DNA from 2 places in the Flexivirga lutea genome. Region 1 is predicted to be linked to the other one. Evidence: riboswitches for the same ligand, from Rfam matches in the RefSeq annotation. Region 1 holds a riboswitch; the other holds the start of a gene.
The links. A riboswitch is a leader RNA that binds a small molecule or an ion and turns the genes downstream of it on or off. The one in region 1 is predicted to bind cobalamin.

Region 1 (4,893 bases):
TGCACCCGTGCGCACCTCGACGGCGAGGACGCCCTCGGACTCGGCCCGCTCAGCGTCCTCCCGGAGCGGCAAGGGACCGGCGTTGGCTCCGCGCTGGTGCACGCGGTCCTCGCCGCCGCGGACGGACAGGGCGAACGGCTCGTGGCGCTGCTCGGCGAGCCCGGTTACTACGGCCGCTTCGGATTCGTGCCGGCCCGCGAAGTAGGGATCACCGCGCCCGATCCGTCCTGGGGTGACTACTTCCAGGTCCGGACGCTCAGCGGATATGAGGGCAAAGGCGGCACCTTTCGTTACGCCGAACCCTTCGACAGGCTCTGAGCCCGCCGCACCCGACAAATCACTCGGCAGATCACCAGGTGACGGTGAAGCTGCCCTTGTCGGAGATGGGGCTGACGGCATACGAGGTGCCGGGGAACTTCCAGCCCGCACCGTCGGCCACCCAACCCTGCGCAGGCAGCGTCCCCCGCCAATAGGCCTCGATGTCGGTGGGCAGATAGGTGATCCGCACCGTCAACGTGTGGTCCGTGTGCGCAGTGCGCTGCCACGTCAAATCCGACGGCATCGACAGCATGCGCGCCGGACCGCCGGAAGGATCCACCAGCGGCACCGCGCCCGTGTAATCCTGATCACCCAGCGAGCCCGACTGCGGGAGCTCGGACGGCATCGCCGGCGGCAGCTGTGCCGCGGAGGTGTGAAGCGACGACTGGGCCGAGCCACCGGTCGAACCGTGCGACAGCGCAGTGCGATTCACGTCCGGCGAGGTGGACGCATCCGACGTCGGAACGGTCGACTGACCACCGGACGATCCCACCGAGGACAGCGTCGAGGTGCGCCCGTTCCCGGGGGTGGCCGGCTGCTGGAGATCGGGCCCCAGCTCGCCGGTGGACGAGGACGACGGGCCGGTCACAGTGCTCGAACCCGGCGACGACGAAGTCGTCGTCACGGCCGGGGGCAGGCCGTTGACCACCTGCCGCGTGTTCCCGTCATGCAGACCCACGAGAGCCACACCGATGATCGCGGCCGCGGCGGCCGCCGAACCGATGCCGGCGAACCAACGCGTCGCCGGATGGCGGCGACCCTGGGCTTCCAGCGCCGCGACGACCTCTGCCTCGCGTGCCGGGTCGAGATCGGCGTCGGAGACCTGCAGGGCCTTGGCCGCGAACGCGTCGCGCAGGCGGCGCTCCAGCTCCGCCGGGTCGTGCGGGTCAGACGGATTCATCGGTTGCGCCTCCTTGCATGATCGTGGTGAGTGTGGCCATCGCACGGCTCGCCTGGGACTTCACGGTGCCCCGGCTGATCCCCAGGGCGTCGGCGATCTCCGCCTCCGACATGTCGGACCAGTAGCGCAGCACCAACACCTCGCGCTGCCGCGGCGGCAACTGATCCACCGCCCGCAGCACCTCCTGGTGCTCCTCGGCGATGATCACGTCGGTGTCGGCGGGCGGGGCGATCTCCGGCTCGGCGACCTTCAGATGCGCGCGCACCGTGCGCCGCCGGCGCAGCATCGAGCGCGACTGGTTGACCACCGCCTGCCGGAGATAACCGACCGCGGCACGCGAGTCACGCAAGGCCGCGCGGTTGCGGTGCATCCCGAGGAACGCCTCCTGCACCACGTCCTCGGCGCTGGCCAGATCGTCGACGAGCAGTCGCGCGAGCCGCACCATCTGCAGGTGGTGGGTGCGATAGAGCTCCGCCAGATCGACGGAGTCGTCCGCAGTCATCGCATCGTGGGCGGGAGCCGGTCCATGCTCATGGATCCGACCTCCCCAGCGACTCGGCCTTCCGGCATACACGACGGGTGTGCTGAGTGTCATGACACCGCAACCCCTCGCCCAGACCTTAACCACTGGCTGACGCAGGAGGGAACGACGCACCGCGACGGGCCGGGGACCGGCCGCCATCCGTCGGTTCGCACGTTCCTCCTCACACCGGGAAGACGTGCGACGGCCCGCGAGGTTGCCTGCGCGCGCCCGCCAACCTGTATGGCGAGAGGTGCGATCGGTCACATGCGGCAGCCCGGCCGGCGCCGGCCACCCGCGTTCACGGCAGCAGGAGTATGCCGTCCGCGCGGGCCTTGGTCGCCCGGACCAGTTCGGCGTTGCGCTCGTCGGAGCCGAGCGCACGCTCGGCAGCCTCCGCAGGACTGCGCCCGAAACGGCGGTGCCGCTGGATCAGCCGGTCGCGGCGCAGCGGGTCGGGGACGTCGACATACCAGACCGCATCCAGCAGCCCGGGCACCGCGCTCCACGGCGGCCGGTCCAGCAGCAGGTAGTTGCCCTCGGTGAGCACGACCCGTGTCCCGGGGGAGACCGCGATGGAGCCGGCGACCGGCTCCTCCAGCGCACGGTCGAACGCCGGCGCCCAGACGGTGTCGTCCCGCTCCCGACGGATCCGGTCGAGCAGCGCGACATAGCCGGCGCCGTCGAAAGTGTGCGGCGCACCCTTGACCGGTGCCCAGCCGCGCGCGTCCAGCACCGCCTGCGCCAGGTGGAAGCCGTCCATCGGCACCACGACCGTGCGCAACCCGCGCGCCCGGCAGCCGGCGGCCACCAACTCGGCGGCGGTGGATTTCCCGGCCGCGGGCGGCCCGGTCAACCCGATGACGACGCGGTCGGACCGCGCGGCCGACTCGACGACGGCGTCGACGGCGGCTGCGGCATCGAGGGCGCGGACGGAGGTCACTCGCGAGACTCTGCGGCATTCCGGCGCCGTGCACAAGCTGCGGTGGTGCGGGAGCAGGCTGCGGCGGTGCTACCGTTTCCGGATCGGGTGCCCGTGTCGGGCACCCAGGTGCGAGCAGGGGAAGCCGGTGCGATTCCGGCGCTGTCCCGCAGCCGTGAGCGGCCGACCGGTCGCGAGTCGGAATACCTGCTCCCACCCGTCACCGGATCGACTGTCGAGGACTGCAGTCGCGGGCGAGATCGTGTCGCGCGCAAGAAGTCCCGACACGAAAGGACTCACGCGCATGCCCAGCCGCACGGTGCGCTCCGTCGCAGCCCTCGCGCTCGCCGCCTCGGCGACCACCTTCGCGTATGCCGGATCGGCCGCGCCGGCGCAGGCCGCCGGCTACAACGGCGTGTGCAAGACCAGTTCCGGGGTGACCGTCGTGGTCGACTTCCGTGACCTCGGCGGCGGGATCGCGGTCCGGTGCTCGCCGGTCGGCAGCGGCGCCACCGGTCTGCAGGCGTTGCAGGCCGCCGGGATCCCGGTGGAGGGGACCCGGCAGTACGGCCTTGCCTTCATCTGCCGCATCTACGGGCAGCCGTCGGCATCGGCCACGCTGCCCGGTGGTTACCACGAGTCGTGCGGGCGCACGCCTCCGCCGAATGCGCACTGGTGGTACACCCAGGCGCCCAATGGCGGGTCCTGGACCTCCAGCGGCGAAGGCGCCTCCAGCAGCCATGTCATCCCCGGCGGTTTCGAGGGCTGGGCGTTCAGCGAGGGCGGCACCAACTACCCGCCCCGCTACACCCCGAGCCGGCCCGCGGCGCCGAAGCCGCCGCCCGCGCACACCACCACGGCGCCGCCGGCGCCGCGCCATACGACCACCACCGCGCCACCGCCCCCGCACAGCACCGCACCGAAGCACGGTGGTGGGTCGCAACCGCAGTCCGCCACCGGCTCGACGTCCGGGTCGTCGACCGCGGCCGGCACGCATACCGCGAAGAACAAGAAGACGGCAGCTTCCCGGTCGGCCGGCGCCTCGACGGCCGCGCACAAGAGTTCGGCGACGTCCTCGACCGGAGCGGGCATCACGGGCACCTCCAGCGGGGGGCCCACCAATGCCGCCGGTGCGCCGATCGTCAACAGCGACAAGAAGATCAAGGACGCGGAGAAGTCGTCCACCATCAATGCGACCACCGTCGTGGGTGGTGGCGTCCTCGCGGCGCTGGCCATCGGCGGCAGCGCAGTAGCGTTCCTCCGCCGGCGCAACTGACAGTGGATCCGAGACATCCCACCAGGGCGACACGGCTGCCCGCACCGGTCCATCCGGTCGCCTGGTGGTTGTGGGCGATCGGACTGGCGGTGGCGGCGTCGTTCACCACCAACCCGCTGTTGTTGCTGCTGCTGATCGGGGTCTCCTGCTTCGTGGTCGTCCTGCGCCGCGGCAATGCGCCGTGGTCGCGATCGCTGCGGCTCTACCTGCTGCTCGGACTCTTCGTCGTCGTCGTGCGGGTCGCCTTCCGGTGCTTGCTCGGCGCGGCCGGCGCCGGGCCCGTGGTGCTGGACCTGCCGCGAATCCCCTTGCCGCAGTGGGCTGCCGGCGTCTCACTGCTCGGCCCGGTGCACCTGTCCGACCTGCTCGACGGTTTGTATGACGGCCTGCGGCTCGCCGCGATGATCATCTGCATCGGCGCGGCCAACTCACTGGCGAACCCGAAGCGACTGCTCAAGGTGGTACCCATCAGCCTCTACGACATCGGCACGGTGGTGGTCGTCGCCGTCTCGGTCTTCCCGCAGCTGGCGGACAGCATCCGACGGGTGCGCCGAGCGCAGCGTCTGCGGGCCGACGCCGATGGTGGCAAGTGGCACGTCGTGCGCCGAGTCATCGTCCCGGTGCTGGCCGATGCGCTGGACCGCTCACTGCTGCTCGCGGCAGCGATGGATTCGCGAGGCTACGGGCGTCGCGGCTCGACGCCGAAGCGGACCCGCCGGATCCTCGGCGTGCTGACACTGGCCGGCCTGATCGCCGTCTGCATCGGCATCTTCGGTGTCCTGGACGACCGCGCACCGACACTCTTCCGGTGGCCGGCGTTCGTGCTCGGGGTGGCGCTCGCCGCACTGGGGCTGCTCTGCTCCTCGCGTGAGCGCGCGGTCACCCGCTACCGCGTGGATCCGTTCGGGGTGGTTGGTTGCGCCGTGGCCGCCAGTGGTCTGGCCGCCGGGGCGTTG
Region 2 (4,893 bases), 710 kb from region 1:
GCAACTGGACGCTGCGCGCGTCCCCGCCCGCCGCGACGATCCGGCCGGCGAGCCGTGAGCTCTCCCGCGGATCGGTGATGACGTCCTTGCGGCCGTGCAACAGCAGCGTGTGTCGGCCGAGGAAGGGCTCGACGTCGTACTGCCGCGGGATCCACGGCGCCATACCGACGATGCTGACCACCCCCTCGCAGCCGGCGAGTTCGAGTGCGACCCGACCCCCCATCGAATGACCGACCAGCGCGAGCGGCACGCCCGGGTAGAGCTCGTGCAACCGCCCCAGCGCCCACCGAGCATCCACGACCGGTGAGCGGGCGTCACCGTTGTATCCGCGCACCGCGTCGCGCAGCACCGCGGGTGCGATGCGGCCGCCGGCACTGTGCTCGATGCTGCGCGCGACGGCCACCATCCGCAGCACCGGGGGGCTGGCCTTGAAGGTGCGCTGCAGACCGTGTTCGGCGCCGCCGTGCAGCAGCAGGGCGATCGCCTCCGGGCGGTGCCTGCCGTCCGGCAGCGTGAGGAAGGGGTGTGCCTCCGGTCGCACCTGCGCGTGCGCCGGACCGACCTCGAAGCGGGGCCTCATGCGGTCGCGCTCACAGCTGCGACCGGTGGAAGTTGTCGTAGGACCGGCTCGCGGTCGGGCCCCGCTGGCCTTGGTAGTGAGAGCCGTATTTCGCGCTGCCATAAGGGCTTTCGGCCGGACTACTGAGCTGGAAGAAGCACAGCTGGCCGATCTTCATGCCCGGCCACAGCTTGATCGGCAGGGTCGCGACATTGGACAACTCCAGGGTCACGTGGCCGGAGAACCCCGGGTCGACGAAGCCGGCGGTCGCGTGGGTGAGCAGGCCCAGCCGGCCCAGGCTCGACTTGCCCTCCACCCGTGCGGCGACGTCGTCCGGCAGCGTCACCTGCTCGTAGGTCGAGCCGAGCACGAACTCCCCTGGGTGCAGCACGAACGGCTCGCCCGCGTCGGTCTCGATCAGCCGGGTCAGTTCGTCCTGCTCGGCGGCCGGATCGATGAACGGATACTTGTGATTGTCGAACAGCCGGAAGAAGCGATCCAGTCGGAAGTCGATGCTCGAAGGCTGGATCATCGTCTCGTCATACGGGTCGAGACGCACGCGTCCGGCGTCGATCTGGGCGCGAATGTCGCGGTCGGAGAGCAGCACGGGGGTCACGCTACCCGGCGGGCCCGTGCGCCGGTGGCGCCGCGCGTGGGTTAGACTCCTGCCGGTCCGAAATCGCCCCCGCGGCAGCGTGTCAGGGGAGCGGCTTTCGCGGCACGCGAGTGTAGTTCAATGGTAGAACATCAGCTTCCCAAGCTGAATACGCGAGTTCGATTCTCGTCACTCGCTCTTCACTGCGTTTCTTGCGGTCGACTCCTCACCGCCCTCCTGCGGCTCGGGCTCGCTCGCCCCGCGCCGCAGCCGCGCCGACCGTTGTCTCGCGGACCGTCCACTCGCCCTTCCGTCGCCAACGCTGGTCGCTCACCACCTCCCCGGTTCGACTCCGCACCGCCCGCCTGCGGCTCGGGCTCGCGCCGTTCTGCCGATTTGACACCGTCGAAACTACATGCGTGCAACTACAGCATGTTGGGTCTTGGCAAAGTCGCCACCACTAGATAATGTGTCTCACGCAGTTGGTTCGGGCACGGACACTGACCGCCACGGTGGTCGTCGATCGTGCCCGAGGAAAGAGGGAAGCCGGTGAGATTCCGGCACTGCCCCCGCAGCGGTGAGTGAGGACGAACGTCGTCATCAGCACTGGGCCGACCAGCCCGGGAAGCGACGACCAGTAGGTGTGCGTCTGGCACGGAGTCACGAGTCCGAAGACCTGCCACTGCCCCGTTCACGTTCGTGGACGGGTCCGACCGCAGCCCGCGCGGGAAGGGCTGACGAACGAGCGGTGGCATGCCCCATCTGCGTGCGCTGCCCGCTCGCCGTCCCTCCTCGCCGGACGACCAGCGAGGACAGACGGGAGACACCGCACGTGGCCATACACGTCACCAAACGCGACGGTTCGCGCGAGCCGTATGACGCAGACCGCATCAACCGGGCGATCGAGAGGGCGGCCGACGGCCTGCCGAACGCCATGTCGATGACTATGCAGATCGCCTCGGAGCTGGCGATCACCCTCTTCGACGGCATCACCACCGAGCAACTCGACGAAGCCGCCATCTCGGTCGCGGTGCAGAACGTCAAGGACGACCCCGACTTCGACGTCATCGCCTCCCGTCTGCTGCTCAAGACGATCTACAAGAAGGTGCTGGGCGACTTCGAGACCCAGTCCGAGCTTGCGTTGCTGCACCAGGCGCGCTTCCCCGGCTACGTCCGCGAGTCGGTCGAGGACGGGCTCTTCGATCCCCGGCTGGCGTCGGCGTTCAACCTGGAGCAGCTCGCGGCCGCGCTCGACCACCACCTGGACGACGGGCTGCGCTACATCGGCATCGTCACCCTCAAGAACCGTTACATGGCAACGGATTCCAGTCGTCGACCGCTCGAGGTCCCGGCATACTTCTGGATGCGTGTCGCGATGGGTATGTCGGTGGGCGAGAAGGACCCGACCCAGGCCGCGATCGGCTTCTACCGCAAGATGGCGTCGCTGGACTACCTGGCGGCCGGCTCGACGCTGGTCAACGCCGGCACCGTCACCCCGCAACTGTCCAACTGCTTCGTGATGCAGATGGACGACGACATCGAGCACATCGCCAAGTCGATGCGCGACGTCATGTGGCTGACCAAGGGCACCGGGGGCATCGGCCTCTCGGTCTCCAAACTGCGCTCGGAAGGCAGTCCGATCCGCAGCAACAACACCTCGTCCACCGGGCCGATCCCCTTCATGCACACCATCGACTCGATCCTGCGGGCCGTCTCCCGCGGCGGGAAGAAGTTCGGGGCGCTGTGCTTCTATATGGAGAACTGGCACCTGGACTTCCCGCAATTCATCGATCTGCGGCAGAACGCCGGCGACCCCTACCGACGCACCCGGACCGCCAACACCGCGGTCTGGCTGTCCGACGAGTTCATGAAGCGCGTCGTCGCCGATGACGACTGGTATCTCTTCGACCCGCTGGAGACCCCGGACCTGGTGGAGCTGGTCGGCGACGACTTCTCCCGCCGCTACCAGGAGTATTCCGCTCTGGCCGAGGCCGGGAAGCTGCGCTCCTTCAAGAAGATCCGCGCCCGCGCGCAGTGGAGATCGATCCTGGTCTCGCTGCAGACGACCTCGCACCCGTGGCTGACATGGAAGGACACCGTCAACCAGCGCGCGCTCAACGACAACACCGGCACGATCCACCTGTCGAACCTGTGCACCGAGATCACGCTGCCGCAGGACCGCGACAACGTGTCGGTGTGCAATCTGGCCTCGATCAACCTCTCGCGACACCTGATGCCCACCCCACGAAGTTCGACTCCCCCGCTGCGCTCCTCCGTCGATACTTCGCGGGGACCCCGGGCTATCGAGGATGAGCGTCGCCAAGAGTGGGACTGGGATTGGGACCGACTCGCCGAGTCCGCCCGTCTCGCCGTGCGTCAGCTGGACAACCTGATCGACATCACGCGCTCCTCGGTGCCCGAGTCGGAGCACTCCAATGACCGGAACCGCGCGATCGGCCTGGGAATCATGGGCTTCACCGACGTGGTGGAGAAGTTGGGTCTGTCCTACGCCTCGGAGGAGGCGGCCGACCTGATCGACCGGCTGACCGAGTTCATCAGCTGGCACGCCATCGACGCCTCGTGTGATCTGGCGGTCGAGCGCGGCGCCTACCCCAACTTCCCGGGATCCGGCTGGTCCCGCGGGCTGGTGCCGATCGACACGCTCGAGGTGCTGGAGCAGCGACGTGGTGTGGAGGTCGACGTGCCCCGGACCGCGCAGCTGGACTGGGATGAGCTGCGCGCCCGCGTCAAGGACGGCGTGCGGAACGCGACGTTGATGGCGATCGCGCCGACGGCCTCCATCGGCCTTGTCGCGGGCACCACGCCGGGGCTGGATCCGCAGTTCTCCCAACTGTTCTCGCGCACGACCTCGTCCGGAAAGTTCCTGGAGGTCAACCGCAACCTGGTCACAGCGTTGCAGGAGCGCGGCCTGTGGGACACGATCCGCGAGGAGCTGCTGCGTTCACGCGGCGACCTCTCGGCGGTGTCCGGTGTGCCGGAGGATCTATTGGAGGTCTTTCAGACTTCCTTCCAGCTGCCGGCCACGGCATACCTGCAGGTCGCCTCGCGGGCGCAGAAGTGGATCGATCAGGCGATCAGCCGCAACATCTACCTGGAGTCGCGGGACATCGGTGGCATGAGCGACCTGTATGTCGACGCGTGGCGCAAGGGTGTCAAGACGACCTACTACCTGCACATGAAACCGCGCCACCGCGCGGAGCAGTCGACCGTCAAGGTCAACAAGGCCGTCGAAAGCGGCCGGGCCGGAAGCGGATTCGGCTTTGCGCGCAAGGCAGCGACGCCCCCTCCCGAGCAGGCAGAAACCCCGAAGAACGCGCCGGTCGCCGAATTCGAAGAGGGCTTCACCTGCCCCACCGACCCCCAGGAACTTCTCGAATGCGAGGCATGCCAATGACATCCACGACTCCCGACACCCAGACGTCCATCCTCGGCACTGGCGTCCAGGACGGCCTGTTGCTCAAGCCGATCCGCTACCAGTGGGCATACGACCTGTACAACCAGGCCGTCGCCAACACGTGGTTCCCGCACGAGATCCAGCTCGGGGAGGACCTCGGCGACTTCGAGCGGATGACGGACGAGGAGCGGCATGCCGTCACCTTCCTGATGAGCTACTTCAATCCCAACGAGCTGCTGGTCAACAAGGCGCTGGCCTTCGGCGTGTACCCGTATGTCGGCGCGCCCGAGGCACACCTCTACCTGGCCAAGCAGATGTGGGAGG

Region 2: another riboswitch for cobalamin. It lies ahead of ACYVBN_RS12040 (ribonucleoside-diphosphate reductase subunit alpha); the one in region 1 lies ahead of ACYVBN_RS08665 (hypothetical protein).

What each region holds. Positions count from the first base shown of each region.
Region 1 is NZ_BAAGZB010000002.1:471,244-476,136, reverse strand. Features, by position in the region: gene ACYVBN_RS08685 (GNAT family N-acetyltransferase) at 1-318, shown strand, start outside; gene ACYVBN_RS08680 (hypothetical protein) at 350-1,219, opposite strand; gene ACYVBN_RS08675 (RNA polymerase sigma factor) at 1,206-1,721, opposite strand; gene ACYVBN_RS08670 (nucleoside/nucleotide kinase family protein) at 2,041-2,682, opposite strand; cobalamin riboswitch at 2,757-2,890, shown strand; gene ACYVBN_RS08665 (hypothetical protein) at 2,966-3,937, shown strand; gene ACYVBN_RS08660 (CbiQ family ECF transporter T component) at 3,940-4,893, shown strand, end outside.
Region 2 is NZ_BAAGZB010000002.1:1,183,282-1,188,174, reverse strand. Features, by position in the region: gene ACYVBN_RS12055 (alpha/beta hydrolase family protein) at 1-580, opposite strand, end outside; gene dcd (dCTP deaminase) at 591-1,166, opposite strand; tRNA gene ACYVBN_RS12045 (tRNA-Gly) at 1,282-1,352, shown strand; cobalamin riboswitch at 1,651-1,852, shown strand; gene ACYVBN_RS12040 (ribonucleoside-diphosphate reductase subunit alpha) at 1,987-4,569, shown strand; gene ACYVBN_RS12035 (ribonucleotide-diphosphate reductase subunit beta) at 4,560-4,893, shown strand, end outside.